Regions from separate parts of the Halomonas sediminis genome, predicted to be linked through region 2. Evidence: predicted binding sites of a transcription regulator. Region 2 holds the regulator's gene; the other holds the start of a gene.

Evidence for each region. The regulator LexA, encoded in region 2, represses DNA repair genes until DNA is damaged. The targets are predictions, from matches to a motif close to TACTGTNTANNTANACAGTA.
Region 1: the regulator LexA is predicted to act here: its motif matches at 926-945, upstream of LG290_RS09965 (DNA topoisomerase III).

The regions. Positions count from the first base shown of each region.
Region 1 covers NZ_CP085246.1:2,082,665-2,090,579, forward strand. Annotated here, with positions in the region: gene LG290_RS09960 (ABC1 kinase family protein) at 1-838, opposite strand, end outside; gene LG290_RS09965 (DNA topoisomerase III) at 982-2,907, shown strand; gene LG290_RS09970 (MgtC/SapB family protein) at 2,931-3,446, opposite strand; gene LG290_RS09975 (cation:proton antiporter) at 3,517-4,809, opposite strand; gene LG290_RS09980 (aspartate/glutamate racemase family protein) at 4,945-5,655, opposite strand; gene LG290_RS09985 (ribonuclease Z) at 5,805-6,767, opposite strand; gene LG290_RS09990 (ketopantoate reductase family protein) at 7,161-7,915, shown strand, end outside.
Region 2 covers NZ_CP085246.1:1,429,474-1,437,388, forward strand. Annotated here, with positions in the region: gene LG290_RS06870 (isocitrate/isopropylmalate family dehydrogenase) at 1-1,652, opposite strand, end outside; gene LG290_RS06875 (NnrU family protein) at 1,859-2,425, shown strand; gene lhgD (L-2-hydroxyglutarate dehydrogenase) at 2,471-3,667, opposite strand; gene purU (formyltetrahydrofolate deformylase) at 3,903-4,757, shown strand; gene LG290_RS06890 (energy-coupling factor ABC transporter permease) at 4,778-5,449, shown strand; gene lexA (transcriptional repressor LexA) at 5,493-6,170, opposite strand; gene LG290_RS06900 (TetR/AcrR family transcriptional regulator) at 6,366-7,058, shown strand; gene LG290_RS06905 (L,D-transpeptidase family protein) at 7,036-7,554, shown strand; gene nagZ (beta-N-acetylhexosaminidase) at 7,664-7,915, shown strand, end outside.

The DNA.
Region 1 (7,915 bases), 650 kb from region 2:
AAATCACCAGCCTGCCCTGCTCATCAGCGGCAAAGTTACCTGCATGGGGATCGGCATGCAGTTCACCATGCATGAACAGTTCTGCCGTGATCCAGTCGGCAAGCGCTGTGGCGATCTTCTGGCGGCGTTCATCATCAGCGCTTTCCAGCTCGCGCAAGGGAGTTCCCTCTACATAACGCATGGCCAATACATGCGGGCCGCAAAGTGCCGGCAAGGGCTCGGGAATCACCAGGTTTTCCACGTCGCGATAACGCTCCCGATAACGCACCAGGGCTTCGGCTTCGGCCAGGTAATCCAGCTCTTCACGCAGGCTTGCGGCAAGTTCCTCGAACAATGCATCCAGGCGCGACTGCGGCACCTTGAACCAGCGCCCCAGACGCATCAGGCGGCGCACCTGAAACAGATCATTTTCCAGCACCTCGGCAAGCCCCGGGTACTGTACCTTGAGCACCAGGGTCTCGCCGTCATGCGTGATGGCGCGATGCACCTGCCCCATGGACGCACTGGCAAAGGGGCGTTCTTCGATGTCACGAAACACCGTATCCAGGTCACCGTATTGGAGTACCAACGCTTCACGGATACGCGGCCAAGGCATCGGTTCGGCTTGGCGCTGCAAACGCGCCAGTTCATCGGCAAGGTCCGGCGGCAGGATGTCATCCCACTGCGAGATGACCTGGGCCAGCTTCATCGCTGGACCCTTGAGCTCAGAAAGCCCTTCAAACAGCGCCTCACCCAGCGCCCGCCAATCGGCCTGACCACCTAAACGGGTTTTTAGCAGGGCACCGCCGGTGCGTGCTCCCAACCCCATCAATCGACGTGTTCTGCCTTTCTCACGCATGATCTCGGCCTCAATCCAAAAGTGATACAAATACTATACACCTACTTAAGTCAGGTATCGCCTATCACTTATGCCGGCATCAAGCCGATCTGATAAAATATCCAGCATTCCATTCGTTTGCCAGCCTGCCAGCCGGGAGTCCTATGCGCCTGATCATTGCCGAAAAACCCAGCTTGGCGCGTGCCATTGCTGATGCCTTGCCGGGCAACTCGCGCCGGGAAGAAGGCGCCATTGTGTGTGGGGAAAGCGTGGTCACCTGGTGCCTGGGACACTTGCTGGAACAGGCCTCTCCAGAGGTCTACGATGCCGCCGACAAGCAATGGCGCCTCGACCGCCTGCCTATCGTCCCCCAGCGCTGGAAGTTGACTCCGCGCGCCAAGGCCCGCGGGCAGCTGGCGATAGTCCGCCGTTTACTCAAGCAAGCCGCGGACGTTGTACACGCAGGCGACCCGGATCGTGAAGGGCAACTGCTGGTCCAGGAAGTCGTCGAGCACTGCGGTTATAAAGGCCCGGTCAAGCGCCTGTTGATCAACGACCTGAACCGCCCGGCCGTGGTTCGCGCCCTGGGCCGCTTGCAGGATAACGCCGACTATCAGCCGCTCTTTCAGGCGGCCCAGGCACGCTCCCGCGCCGACTGGCTGTATGGCATCAACCTGACCCGCGCCTGGACGCTGACCGGACGCCAAGCGGGGCACGATGGGGTACTGTCAGTTGGCCGGGTTCAAACTCCGGTGCTGGGGCTGATCGTACGCCGCGACAACGCCATTCGTGACTTCGTGCCCCACCCCTTCTACCCGCTGTGGGTGGAGCTTGCCGTACAAAGCGGCCAACTTAGAGCCTGGTGGGTGCCGGGTGAATCCCAGCCGCTGGACGACCAGGGCCGTTTGATCGACCGCAGCCCGGCGGATGGACTGGCCGCCCGACTGCCGGGCGCTGAAGGAACCTTGACGCGGCTGGAGCAGCAGGAGAAACGCCAGGCACCGCCGCTGCCTTATTCGCTTTCCGCCCTTCAAGTGGATGCCGCCCGGCGTTATGGCGTGTCCGCCCAGGCGGTACTCGACAGCTGCCAACGACTCTACGAACAGCATAAACTGATCACCTATCCGCGCTCGGATTGCCGTTATCTGCCCGAAGAACATCTCGCCCAGGCCCAGCGCAGCCTTGGCGGCGCCTGCGCCAGCGACAACACACTTGGCGAATGGCTGGCGGGGGCGGATTTTTCGCTACGCTCGAAAGCCTGGAACGACAAGAAAGTCAGCGCCCACCACGCCTTGGCTCCCAGCGGCAAGACGCCTGACTTCAGCGCCCTTTCAGCCACCGATGCCAACGTCTTTCGCCTGATTACGCGCAATATGCTGGCGCAGTTCTATCGCCCCTTGCGCACCTTCGAGGTCAAGGCGCAGTTCAGGGTGCTGGATGAAACCTTCAAAGCGCGTGGCCAGAGCGTGCTCGACCCCGGCTGGAAGCCGCTGTTCACCACCCGCGACGAGACCCCGCCGCTCCCCAGCCTACATGAAGGCGAAACCTGCAAAGCGCTGGATGCCGGGGTGGAAGAACGCGAAACGCGGCCCCCCGAACCGTTCACCGATGCCAGTTTGATCAATGCCATGATGAATATCGGCCGTTATGTGCAGGATCCCGCCGTCAAGCGCACCCTGAAGGAATCCGACGGCCTGGGCACCGAAGCCACGCGCGCCGGAATCCTCGAAACCCTGGTGATGCGGGGTTATCTGGTGCGCCAGGGCAAGGCACTGCGGGCCACGCAACTGGGCAGTGCCTTGATCGCCGCCCTGCCCAGCGCCGTGAGCACGCCGGAACGCACCGCGCTTTGGGAGCAGCGCCTGAGGGCGATTTCCGAACGGCAAGACGACGCAGACGCCTTTCAGCACGCGCTTTTGGATGACCTGCGCGCCCTGCTCAGCCAAAGCGACGCCGGCAAGCTAAAGCAGAGTTTGCGGACGGCACAGGGCGAAGCTGCCGCCCCCGCCAAGCGCGCGGTGACATCAAGGAAGAGTTATGCGAAACGAAAAAGTAGCGGTGGAAGAAAGAAAACTACCGCGAAGACATGAGGGGGTTTGGGTATCGGGCATCATTAATTAGCTGAATTATCTTCACTAGGTTCTGAGCGTGCAAATTTCTTCTTGCGTATCGAGCGCGAAAAGAAAGGCACCACATAAAGCACAAGCCAGGCCAGAAGCGTGCACAAGATCGCCGTCTGCTCGCGCCCCAGGCCAACGGCTACGCCGATGGCTGCCGTAAACCAGATGCCAGCCGCCGTGGTAAGCCCTGTAGCACCTTGTTCATCCTTGCCGGTGATGATACTTCCAGCACACAGAAAACCAATGCCGGCAATAACACCCTGAATGACCCGGCTCATCTCCGAATCGGAAATACCTGCTTGCTGAGGGATCAATATGAACAGAGCAGCGCCCATGCAAACAAGCATATGGGTACGTACTCCGGCGGCCTTGCCGCTCTGTTGCCGTTCGAGACCCAGCAGCCCACCTAGCAGGGCAGCGAGCAGTAACCGAATGACCACAACGACGAATTCACCCAAGTCATTAAAATCTGAAAACTCAGAGATAATGATATTGCCGACCTGTTCCATCGCTTGATTCCAGTTGGTTGACTAACACAAAGCTCAGGCCGGCATAGAAAAACCGGAATCCGGTAACTTCCTACGACCACCATTTTGACATCATCGGTTTAACGGTTAGCCCGTGGATAACGATTGAGAGCACGATAACCACCAGCGTAATGTGAATGAACTCCACGGCCAGCTCTTCCGGCAGGCCAAAGACGATTGCGAACATCAAGTAATAGATCGAACCGATGCCGCGTACGCCGAACCAGCCCACCAGCACCTGCAGTCGAACCGGGGTGCCAGAGCCAAGCAGGCCTAGGAACACGCTGACAGGGCGAACCACCATAAAAAGAAACAGCGCCAGGCCGACAGCCCTTATACTCCAGGAGTCCAGAAACAACATCCCGCCCAGCAGCAAGACAAGCACCAGCTCGGTGAGCCGCTCGAGAGACTCCTTGAAAAACAGCGACCCTTCGGATATTCGGGTGCTGTGCTGTGGCGTCGACTCCTCGGCGTGAACCGGGCCTTGCGGGGCAACTTCAGCGTCTTTGGAGGGCGAATGAAGGCCCGCCAGCTTGCGTTCCGATTGACGAAGGGAAATGGCAGCGGCAAAAACCGCCAAAAACCCCCAAGCATCGAGTAACAGGCAGATGCCATAAACCACGCCAATCAAGCCCAGGCCAAGAAAGTCATCCAGCAACGGGCCTTCGCCACTGAGAAAACGTTGCTTCCATACAAGCTGGGCCAATAAGCGCCCCATCACCAGCCCGACCACAAGAGCCACTAACGTCGACCACAAAACGTCCTTCAGCATCCAGGTTCCCAGCAACTCAAAACTGAACGGAGCGCTGAGCAATGCCAGCCCCAGCATCACAAACGGGAAGGCACTGCCGTCATTCATGCCCGCTTCACTGGTCAGGGTGAACCGCAAAGGATCCTTATCGCCCATGTGCCGAACCTGTACATCCGTGGCCAGCACCGGATCGGTGGGCGCCAGAATGGCGCCCAGCACAATAGCCGCACCCAGAGGCAGGGCCAGGACGTAATAACCAAACACAGCCGTCAGGGCGACACTGATCGTCATGGAAAAAAATGCCAGCCGTACTGGCGCATGCCATTCCCGCCATCTGAACGGCACGGGCATTTTCATGCCGGCAATAAACAACGACACCAGAACCGCAATTTCAGCGAGAATTTCCAGCAAATGCGCCTGTTCTAGCGGATTGAAATGAAAGGCTCCAATAACCGAGGGGCCAAGAATGATTCCAATAGCCAAATAGATAATGGACGGTGTCAGGCGTAAGCGTTGGAGGATGGGAGAACGTAAACCCATCATGATCAACAGGGTTCCGATCAATACAAACCAGGCGGCGTTGGTCAAAGTCATTCTTCCGGTGCGGGTTAAGCCGCAGTGTGACTCATCAATGCTGTCCGGTCACGAGTACGATTCGAGAACACCCGACAAACTGCGCCACAGCAGTTACGTCATCGCAAGTTACATTACTCTCTACACAATTTCCCTCTACTTCAACAATATAAGTGCTCTTCCCAAAGCGAGCTGCACCACCTGCTCTGCGTGTATTTCTGTGGTGTCATAGAGTGGAACATCGGTATCCGACCCCTGGATCAAAAGCCCTATCTCCGTGCACCCCAGGATGACGCCTTGAGCCCCGCGGTCAGCCAGTGATGCTATTACGTCCAAGTAGGCGGCTTTTGAATCAGGGCTGACCACACCCCGGCACAGTTCATGGTAAATGACCGAATGAACCAGATCCCGCTGGGGCGCATCCGGCACCATCACCCGGATACCATGCGCTTCGAGACGATCACGGTAAAACGCCTGCTCCATGGTAAATTGGGTGCCGAGCAGCCCCACACAGGTAATGCTGTTGCTTAGGAGTTCGCGGGCAGTGGCGTCTGCGATATGCAGAAGGGGAATGCTGACGGCTTGCTCGATTTGAGCAGCGACCTTGTGCATCGTGTTCGTGCACAGAACCACAAATTCAGCCCCTGCCGCTTCAACCGCCCGACCGGCTGAGCCAAGTATTTCCGCTGTTGCCTGCCAATCACCTTGGCGTTGCAGGGACTCAATTTCTGCAAAATCCACGCTATAGAGCACCAGCTTGGCCGAATGCAGCCCGCCAAGCTCGTCCCTCACTTTCTGGTTTATCAGCCGGTAATAGGCCTGGGTAGACTCCCAGCTCATGCCCCCGATCAGGCCAATTGTTTTCATTCACACCTCCCTGTTGGACCGCTGATTTAAGAAAGCTCGGCGGCCAACAGCCGCGTACTGCTGAGACTGGTTAAACAGCTTTTGGCTAAGCTGAGCTATACATTTTCGAGTAGCCGCTTATTTGCAAGTATGGTCGAAACACGAAAAGGCTATTCGCACGCCACCTTAGAAAAGAGGCCCGATTTATCCAGGGTGTATTCGCAAAAATCCCGCGCCAGGTAAAGCGAGCTCGAATAGACGCTCTGGGCCTCTTTGCGGATGTCCTCAATGGAAGGCCACGCATGGGGGTTGAGCTGGTAACGGGGGCTAAAGTGCGTCAGCACCAGGTTGGGCAGCGCTATCGATTCGGCAAACGCGGCGACAAGCTTGGCGTAACTATGCCCCACATCACCGGCCTTCTGGGCCATCTCTTCGGTGTAGGTGGCTTCATGCACCAGCACCTGTGCTCCCGCGCACGCCTCAGACAACAAGTCAGGCTGGTCATTGTCCCCAGCGATCACCACTTTTCTCGGCTTGTGTTTGAAGATCAAGAACTCATGGCTTTTTAACCGCTCACCCGCGAACTCGATATCGAAACCTTGCTTCAACTGCCCCCACAAAGGCCCTCTCGGAACACCTTTTTGCGCTAGCTTATCCACGTTCAATGCAGACTCGACCGTCCTCTCTGTAAACCCATAGGCATACGAGGCGACACCGTGGGAAAGGCCAAACGTGGCCACAGCGATGTTCTCAAACTCAACGCTTGGCAGCTCGTCCGAGGCGATAAACTCCAAAGCAAAGGGTAAGCATAGCTGAGTGGCCTCGCAGGTGGCATCCAACCACGCCTTGATAGCTGCGGGCGCCACAATGGTAAGCGGCGCTTTCCGGCCACCCATTGCCGCAGTCGCCAGTATGCCCGGCAACCCATAGCAGTGGTCACCGTGCACGTGGGTAATAAAGATGGCTTTCAGTGAATGGAACGACAGCTTTGTACACAAGACCTGATGCTGGGTGCCCTCACCACAATCGATCAGGTACCAGCCCTTCCCCTTGCTCTCTCGCAAAGCGACCCCAGAGACGTTTCTGCTTTTTGTTGGCACACCGGCGGATGTCCCAAGAAACAGTAAGTTCATATATTGTTCGTGATCTCTTATTTACTCGCTTTGGGAACAAGGCAGTGGATCCCGAAATTGCCAGTTAGCTAAATCCTGAATCCGTGAGACTGGCCCCCTGTGGTGCTTCTAACCAGGGAAAAACAATGGGATAGACTCCTCCTCACCTAACCGGCATCAATGTGTCAAAATGGAGAGTCGTATACACACCCTCTATACGATGAGGAGAAGCCCAAATGACTATTATCCGTGTCGGTTAGCGCTATGCGCTCCGCTTGCGACCGTCCTTGGGTGTGTTTGCCTCCCTTGCCTTTCTGCTTTCTAATGGGCAAACCTTTACACTGACTTTACTTAATCCACCTTTGTTTTGCAAACTAATTAACTAATATCAACGACTTAACAAAAAACAACCTTATGAGTACACACTGGATTATCGGCCCGGGTGCCATAGGCCGCCTGTTGGCGCATTCGCTTTCGCCGGTGGCTGCGATCACGTTGGTGGGCCGCAGTGAATTGGCTGAGCAACAGACGCTCTCCTCGCCTGAAGGCGAGCAGCACACACAGCACCTTGATGTGACAACAATCGAGCATGTGCTTCGTGATGCCCCCGCCCCACCTGCCTTCGTGCATATCACCACCAAAGCCATGGCGGCGCAGGCGGCGCTGGAAAGCCTTGCCGGGGTGATGTCTCCCACCACCCCAGTCGTGCTGTGGCAGAACGGTTTTCTTGCCCAGCCGCGTATCTCGGATGCATGGCCCGGGCCGGTGCTCTGTGCCACCACTACCGAAGGCGCCTACGTGAATGGCGAGGCCGACGTGGTGCATGCCGGGCGCGGGCATACGTTTATCGGCGATCTGGATAACCACCATGGGGAGCTTGCGAAAAACCTGGCGTTGCAGCTAACGAATGCTGGGCTTGTCGCCACGCCGGTTGAGGATATTCGCCGGCGCCTGTGGCAGAAGCTTGCCGTGAACGCGGCGATCAACCCGCTAGTGGCACGCTACCGGATACGAAACGGCCAGCTGCGCGACCGGCCGTTTCGCCTCTACGTGGAAGCGGTGATCGAGGAAGTCGCGGGAATTCTCGACAAGGAAGGCATCGCGCCACCCAACGGGGCTGGGCTGGAAGGCTGGCGAGCGCTGGTGTGGCAGGTAGTCGAAAATACCGC
Region 2 (7,915 bases):
AGGTCGCCGGTGATGATCCCGGCGCCCACGGTATCGATCAGCGCTGCCTTGAGGCGGTGGGCGTAGTCGATCAGAGCGTCGTTTACCTGGCGCTCGCCCAAGGTCTCCAGGGCGTTGGCCACGGCGAACAGCAGGGCCGAGGAGTTGAAGTGGGCCTGCTTGCCATCGGTTTCCAGGTAGGTGAGGTAAAGGTCGTGGGCAGTGCCGTGGGGCGCCTCGAACAGCATGGTGCCGTCCTTGCTCTCTATGATCGAGCTGGCGGTGGCCAGGCTGCCGCCGAGGGCCGCGGAGATATCGGAGAAGATGTCGCCGTCCAGATTCTGCGCCGGATAGAGGGCGTTGCGGGGCGGGTCGGTGATCATCTTGGTGAGCTGGCTGGAGGGTCGCATGATCATGAACGATGGCGGCGGGGTGCCGGTCTCGGCGAGCTCACGGCGCACGTCGGTGATCGCCGTGCTGAACACCTCGTCGTACTCCATGTACTCGCGCTTGAGGCCGAAGTAGACTTCCTTCTCCTTGCGCGAGGCATCCCGGAACACCTGAAACACCCAGTCCTTGATCGCCGCCTGGTCGTTGGACATCAGCAGGATGGGGTCGCCCTTCTTGACTCTTCGCGCGTGTTTTTCCTCGCCGTCGACAATCACCTTGAGGATGCCGTCTTCCGAGGCCGGGGCGTTGAAGCTGCCGTACTGGTCACCGCCGCCGGCGCTCATGCGCGAGATGGAGACCTGGGCCTTGCGGTCGGGAATGCCGTAGCGCTTGAGCTGCTCCACCAGCTTGTAGAGCTTACGACCGGTGGTATTGTCCGGCACGCCCCACAGGGCGCGCTCCGGCGGGTTGGCGACCAGGCGTGCGGCCTGGGCGTCGATCAGTTCATAGAAGTAGTCGAGCCCCAGCGCCTCCACCTGCGCGCGGTAGTCGCGATCAAAGATATCCTCGATGGCGGCTCGCATCACGCCGTCGTAGCCGGCGATCACGGTGTCCTTGAGGCCCAGATAGATGTCGCGCTTCTCATTGATGGCGCGCTGGAAGAAGCGATGGGCCCATGCCTTGACGTCTTCCACGTTGTTGGTGGCCAGCAGCCAGGGGTCGCCCTTGTTGACCTCGCGGCGATGCAGTTCCACCGGGTCGCCGCTCTCGCCCACGAACATCAGCTTGACCACACCGGTAGCGCGGGAGAGCTCGTTGAAGCTGTCCTTGATGCCGCCGGTGTCCATGGTGTCCACCTCGATATCGCGGCCGGTCCACTCCGGGCGTGAGACCTTGAGGTTGCGAAACTCGATGTCCTCGCGGGTGATGTTGCCGCCGATGCCCTTGCGGATGGCGCCGTTGGGCGACTTGGTGGCCAGCGGGTGCAGGCGGGTGCCGTCGATTTCGGAGTGCTTGTCGAGCATCTCGCCGAGCTGAGTGCGGTTGACCGTCATGCCGGCATTCTTGATGCCGACACCGTGCTCCCTGAGCGCCTCGATGGCATCGATCACCACCTGACCGTTAGTGATCAGGCGGTTCTCGGCCGAGAGGTCGATCTCCACCAGCGGAATATCCAGCCGTGAAGTCACGAAGGTATCGAGGATCTTCTCGAAGGCCACCTGGGCCATCTCGTCGCCGTGGAGGATGACGAGAGGGGCGTCGACGCGGATCTTGTTGCTCATCAAGGTTCCCTGTTGTTAGTGATCGATCGGTGATGATCGTAACGATGTTGAGTAGGTATTAGGGTACGCCTGCCGCCGGCACGACGCTACGCGCAGAAAGCAGTAGGGCGCGGGCGGCGGAAAAAGTCGAAGGGTGGCGCGCGACGTGGTCATGCAGGTGCGGTAGGCTGGCGAATTGTCCGCTTTCTACTGATGGAGTCCCTGCCATGACCGTAATGATACTCGGCCTGTTGATCTTTCTGGGGGTGCACTCGGTGCGCATTGTCGCCGACGACTGGCGCAATGCCCAGATCAAGCGCTTTGGCAAGCTGCCTTGGAAGGCCGTCTACTCTTTGGTCTCGATCATCGGCCTGGCGCTGGCGATCTGGGGCTACGGCCAGATGCGCCTCGACCCCACCTGGGTGTGGTTTCCGCCGGTGGGGCTGTACCACGTCGTATCGCTGCTGATGATTCCTGCCTTCATCCTGCTGGTGGCGGCCTATGTGCCTGGCAACCATCTTAAGGCAAAGCTTGGGCATCCGATGATCATCGCCGTGAAGTTGTGGGCCTTCGCCCACCTGCTGGCCAACGGTCGGCTGGGCGATATCGTCTTCTTTGGCGCCTTCCTGCTGTGGGCGGTGTTTGACTTCCGCGCTGCGCGTCGTCGTCCGGCTCCTTCGACGCAGACCCCGAGCATGGCGCGCACTGCCATCACGGTGGTAGCTGGCCTGGTCGCCTACTATCTCTTCGCCTTTCACCTGCATGTCTGGGTCACCGGCGTTCCGGTGATGTGATTCCGACAGCGGTGTCGTGTCGTTAAACCCTGGTTTCTAGGCCTGTCAGCCTTCGACCTGGCTCTTTACCTTTTCCACGATATGCGCGCCGATCGGAATTGCCGAGGTGGCGGCAGGCGATGGCGCATTACCCACATTGACGGTACGAGGCGTATTGACGAACAGGAAGTCATCTACCAGCTTGCCATCATGAGACACGGCTTGGGCGCGAACCCCGGCAGGGTAGGGTTGCAGGTCATTCAAGGTCAGGCTCGGGCAGTACTTGCGTACCTGTTCGAGATAGCCCTTCTTGAACAGCGAGTTTTTCATCTCGGCAAGTCCCGGGCGCAAGTTCTTGCCCAGTACCTTGAGGATGCCGGGGTTGGTAAGCATCTGCGCCATGTCGATCAACGAGATATCCCGTTTACGATAGCCTTCGCGCTTCATTGCGAGTACCGCATTGGGGCCCACCGTCACGCTGCCGTCTATCATGCGGGTGAGGTGCACTCCGAGAAAGGGCATGGAGGGGTCTGGAATTGGATAGATCAGGTGATTGACGATTTGATTGTGCTGTTCAGACAACCGGTAGTACTCGCCCCGGAACGGACAGATGGTGAAGCCGGGGTCCTGGCCGAGCATTCGAATCACCCGGTCGGCCATCAGGCCAGAGCAGGAAACAAGGTAGCGGCAGGGGAAGGTGTCTTGGGAGGTAGTGACAATGACTTCCTGGCGGCGCTCTTCAAGCGCTGTCACGTCCTGTCCGTATCGAATCTCGCCGCCCATTCGCTTGAACTCGGCGGCCATGGCAAGCGTCACCTCGGCGTAATTGACGATGCCGCTGGAGGGTACGAAGATCCCGCCGATGCCGGTAATGTTGGGCTCGCGTTCACGCAGGGCATCGGCATCCAGCCATTCACGCTCCAGGCCGTTGGCCGCTGTGCGTTCCCACAATGCCTGCATGCGCTGCATTTCCACCTCATCGGTGGCCACCAGTAGTTTCCCGCAAATATCGTAGGCAATCCCATGGGTATCGCAAAACTGCCGGGTCGCCTGGTTACCGGCCAGGCAAAAGCGTGCCTTCAAGCTGCCCGGCGTGTAATAGACCCCTGCATGAATGACGCCACTGTTGTGGCCGGTCTGGTGCTGGGCGGGACCTTGCTCCTTCTCCACGACCAACATGCGCCTATCTGGATAAGCCTGTTTGAGCTGCATGGCGGTGGACATACCCAGAATGCCGCCACCCACAATAATAAAATCGTACATGCCGTTCCTTATGCCTTATCCGTGGGAGGAAACTATGCCATGCACAGACAGCATGGCATATCCCGGCCATTGTTTAACCACTCGTTAGCCGAAAGGGCTGAGGCCGGTTCAAGGTTGAGCTCGCACAGCATGAGGGCATTTGGGTACACTAACGCCTGTTTGGGCCTGGTACCGGCGAGCGATTGGTTCGTCCGTCAGGCGCTTTTCTCGTCTCTATTAAGGGAATGATTGGTTGATGTCGCACTCTTATCGTCTGGTAGTGTCCTGCCCGGATCAGGTGGGTATCGTGGCGCGTGTTTCCGGCTTCATTGCCCAGCAGGGAGGGTCGATTACCGAAGCCAGTCAGCATTCGGATCTGGAAGCCGGGCGCTTTTTCATGCGTTACGAAATCCTGGCGGATTCGGTGGGGATGACCGCTGAAGCACTACGAACGGCATTCGAACCGGTTGCCCGTGAATTCGATATGCAGTGGGCCTTGACCGATACGGCCAGGCGCGCGCGGGTGGTGCTGATGGTGTCGCGGGAATCGCATTGTCTGGTGGACCTGCTTTACCGCTGGCAAGCGGAAGAGTTGCCTTGTGATATCGTTGCGGTGATTTCCAATCATGAAAATTTGCGTTCACTGACCGAGTGGCATGGTATTCCCTATTACCATGTGCCTGTAGATCCTGCTGATAAACAAGCAGCGTTCGCTACCGTGCAAAACACAATCGAAACACTGAATGCCGACTGTGTGGTACTGGCGCGCTATATGCAGATCCTGCCGCCCGCTCTTTGCGAGCGCTATGTGGGGAAAGTGATCAATATTCACCATAGTTTCCTGCCCTCGTTTGCCGGAGCCAAACCCTATCATCAGGCGTTTGAACGCGGAGTAAAACTGATCGGCGCCACTTGCCATTATGTTACCCAAGAGCTGGATGCAGGCCCGATCATCGAGCAAGACATCCATCGGGTGAGTCACTGCCATACCCCGACCGACCTGGTGCGCTTTGGACGCGATGTGGAAAAAGCCGTGCTGGCTCGTGGGTTGCGTTGGCACTTGGAAGATCGTGTGCTGATTCACGGCAACAAGACAGTCGTGTTCAGCTGAACCTGACGGAAGTAATCACCATGTCGTTTTCCGAAGCCGTACTGGATTTTTGGGTAGTGCTGCTATGTGCCCTGGGCTCAGCAGTGACACTCGGGCTGGCACTGTGGCAACGCCCTTGGCGAGCTCTACTGGCTGACACGGCATTGCAGCATCGCTGGCTTGCGGCAACGGTGGCGATTTTATTGATGTGGCAGCTGCGTGCCCAGGCGGTGGATTGGTTGGTACTGCATCTTACTTTCACCGCCCTGATGACCTTGGTATTCAAGGCGCCCTTGGCACTGCTGAGCAACACTTTGGTCAATGTTGCCATGGTACTAGTGGGGCGCAATGAGTGGTCGCTGCTAGGAGTCAATATCCTGGTCACAGGTATCGTTCCAGCGCTGGTGATCGTGCTGATATGGCGACTCGTGGACCGACGTTTGCCTGATAATCTGATGGTGTTTCTTTTTATCTGCGGCTTTTTCGGCTCGGCAATGGCTACCTTGGCGGGAGGTTTTGCGGCGGTGGGGTTGGTTTTGCTGGGAGGCGTGGACCGGGAAGCAGTGTATCTGGCTCAGGAATATGCTCGATTCCTGCCTTTACTTATGCCATCGGAAGCGTTTATCACCGGCATGCTGATGAGCATTCTGCTGGTCTATCATCCGGAGTGGGTGGCCACCTTGAATGGCCACCGCTATATAGATACTAAATAGATAGGCACGAATAATATAGATAGGCACGAATAATGCCGACTGGTTAACCCAGCGCTTGCCCGTTGCCGCCCCGAATGACGCCGACACCCACGCCCTCGATTTCGAGGGGTTGATGGCGCAAGTCGATATCGATAGGCAAAAAATCAGGGTTTTCAGCGGTTAATGTGACTTTATGGCCTTGTCGATGAAAGCGCTTTACCGTCACTTCCTCTTCCAGTCTTGCGACGACGATCTGGCCATTGCGCACACGTTCGGTGCGATGTACCGCCAGAAGGTCGCCTTCCAGGATGCCCGCATCCTTCATTGATAGCCCACGAACACGGAGCAGGTAGTCCGCCTTGGGTGTGAAGTATTCCGCCGGTAGGGGGCAGTAACGGTCGATGTGCTCGGTGGCCAGTATGGGGTTGCCAGCGGCGACTTCTCCGATTACCGGCAGCCCTTGGAAGGCAGCAGGTTCCGGGAAAGCCGGTTCGGAAGAAGGCGACTCGACATTTTCCATGGGTACCTGAGCGGGTAGGCGAATGCCACGCGAGGTATTACGGATGATGCGGATAGCTCCCTTGCGCTCAAGTGCGCGCAAGTGTTCTTCGGCAGCATTGGGCGAGCGAAAGCCAAGCGCTTTGGCGATTTCCGCCCGGGTCGGCGGATAACCCAGCTCATTCATGGTCTTTACGATGAAGTCGTAGACATGTTGTTGGCGAGCCGTTAAAGGGCGGGACATGGCAAGCTCCAGAAATCGTCAAAAGTCACGGCTGATAGTGGTGAATCATTAGGTGGTTAAGCATACAGCATGTTACTTCATCCAGTATATGGCGGCTCGCCTGGGCTGCCAACCAACATTCAGGCGTTGAGCCCCCACGGTCTATGACGTAATATTTGTTTTCGTTTTAAACACACGTTTTCCGGAGAGCGCCGTATGGCCCAGTCTGATACTGTCACGCGTATTCTGGATACAGCGGAAGTGTTGTTTGCCGAGCGTGGCTTTGCTGAAACATCGCTGCGCACCATCACCAGCAAGGCGCGGGTCAACCTGGCGGCGGTCAACTATCACTTCGGCTCCAAGAAGGCTCTGATTCAGGCGGTTTTTGCGCGCTACCTGGATCCTTTTACGCAACGCTTTCATACCGCTCTGGACGAGCTTGAAGCGCATCACGCCGGCAAGGTCATTCCACTCGACGAACTTCTGGAAACCATGGCGACGACGGTGCTGGCGGTGCCTGCCGAACGCAACAGTCTCCAAGTATTCATGCGTTTGTTGGGGTTGGCCTATAGCCAGGCGCAAGGCCATTTACGACGCTATATACAGCGGGACTACGGCGACGTCTTTACCCGCTTCACCGAGCTTGTGCGCCAGGCGACGCCGGAATTGCCCGATGCCGAGCGTTTCTGGCGCTTGCACTTCATGCTGGGTACCGTGATCTTCACGCTGTCGGGACTTGAGGCGTTACGTGACATTGCCGAGCAGGATTATCATGAGCAGGTGAGCGTGAAGGATCTGGTGCGCCGCTTGCGGCCAGTCGTCGTGGCGGCGATGAACGCCCCTCTTCCCGATCAAATGCAAAACGAGGGTTTTCACAAGGATTTTCATGCGCACCCCGATCCTCAGTGAGCTGCCTCCCGTCGACGGCGCTTGGATAGAGATTGATGTGAGTCGCCAGTGCTTGTCGTTGTGGCAGGGAGAACAGCTGATTCATATCTGCGATATATCAACTGCCCGGGCGGGAACAGGGCAGCAAGAAGGCAGCGGTCGCACACCGCTGGGTTGGCATTACATTCGCGCCGCCATCGGCCGGGACGCTCCTCTTGACGGTGTGTTTCGTGGCAGGCGTTTCACCGGGGAAGTCTATAGTGACGCCTTGGCGAAAGCGCATCCGGCTCGTGACTGGATATTGACGCGCATTCTATGGTTATGCGGGTTGGAAACGGGTGTTAATCGCGGTGCGTGCGTGGATTCTCAGCGGCGCTATATTTATCTACATGGCACGCCCCCCAACCAACCCATGGGAGTGGCACGCTCACATGGCTGTATTCGCATGCGCAATGCCGATCTTGTGTTGATGGTCGAAAAAGCTCCGCCGGGAACCCCTGTCTGGCTGCATGAATAGCGCCGCTGTCTTTGAAAAAGCGGTGATGAGCTTGTCGAGGAAGGGTATGGGGTCGCGCCAACGGTTAATAGTGGTCTAGAATCAGCGCCCCTTGCGCAGGAGGTTTGCCATGACACAACTCCCCGGTCCGGTGATGCTGGATCTTGAAGGGCTTCATCTGACAGCTGACGAGCGTGATCTGTTGACACATGAGGCTGTCGGCGGTGTCATCCTGTTTGGGCGTAATACTGAAAGTGCACGTCAGGTACAGGCGTTGTGTGCGGAGATTCGCAGGATACGCCCGGAGTTGCTGCTGGCCGTGGACCAAGAGGGTGGTCGTGTGCAACGCATCAAGGAAGGTGTGACGCGCTTGCCTGCCATG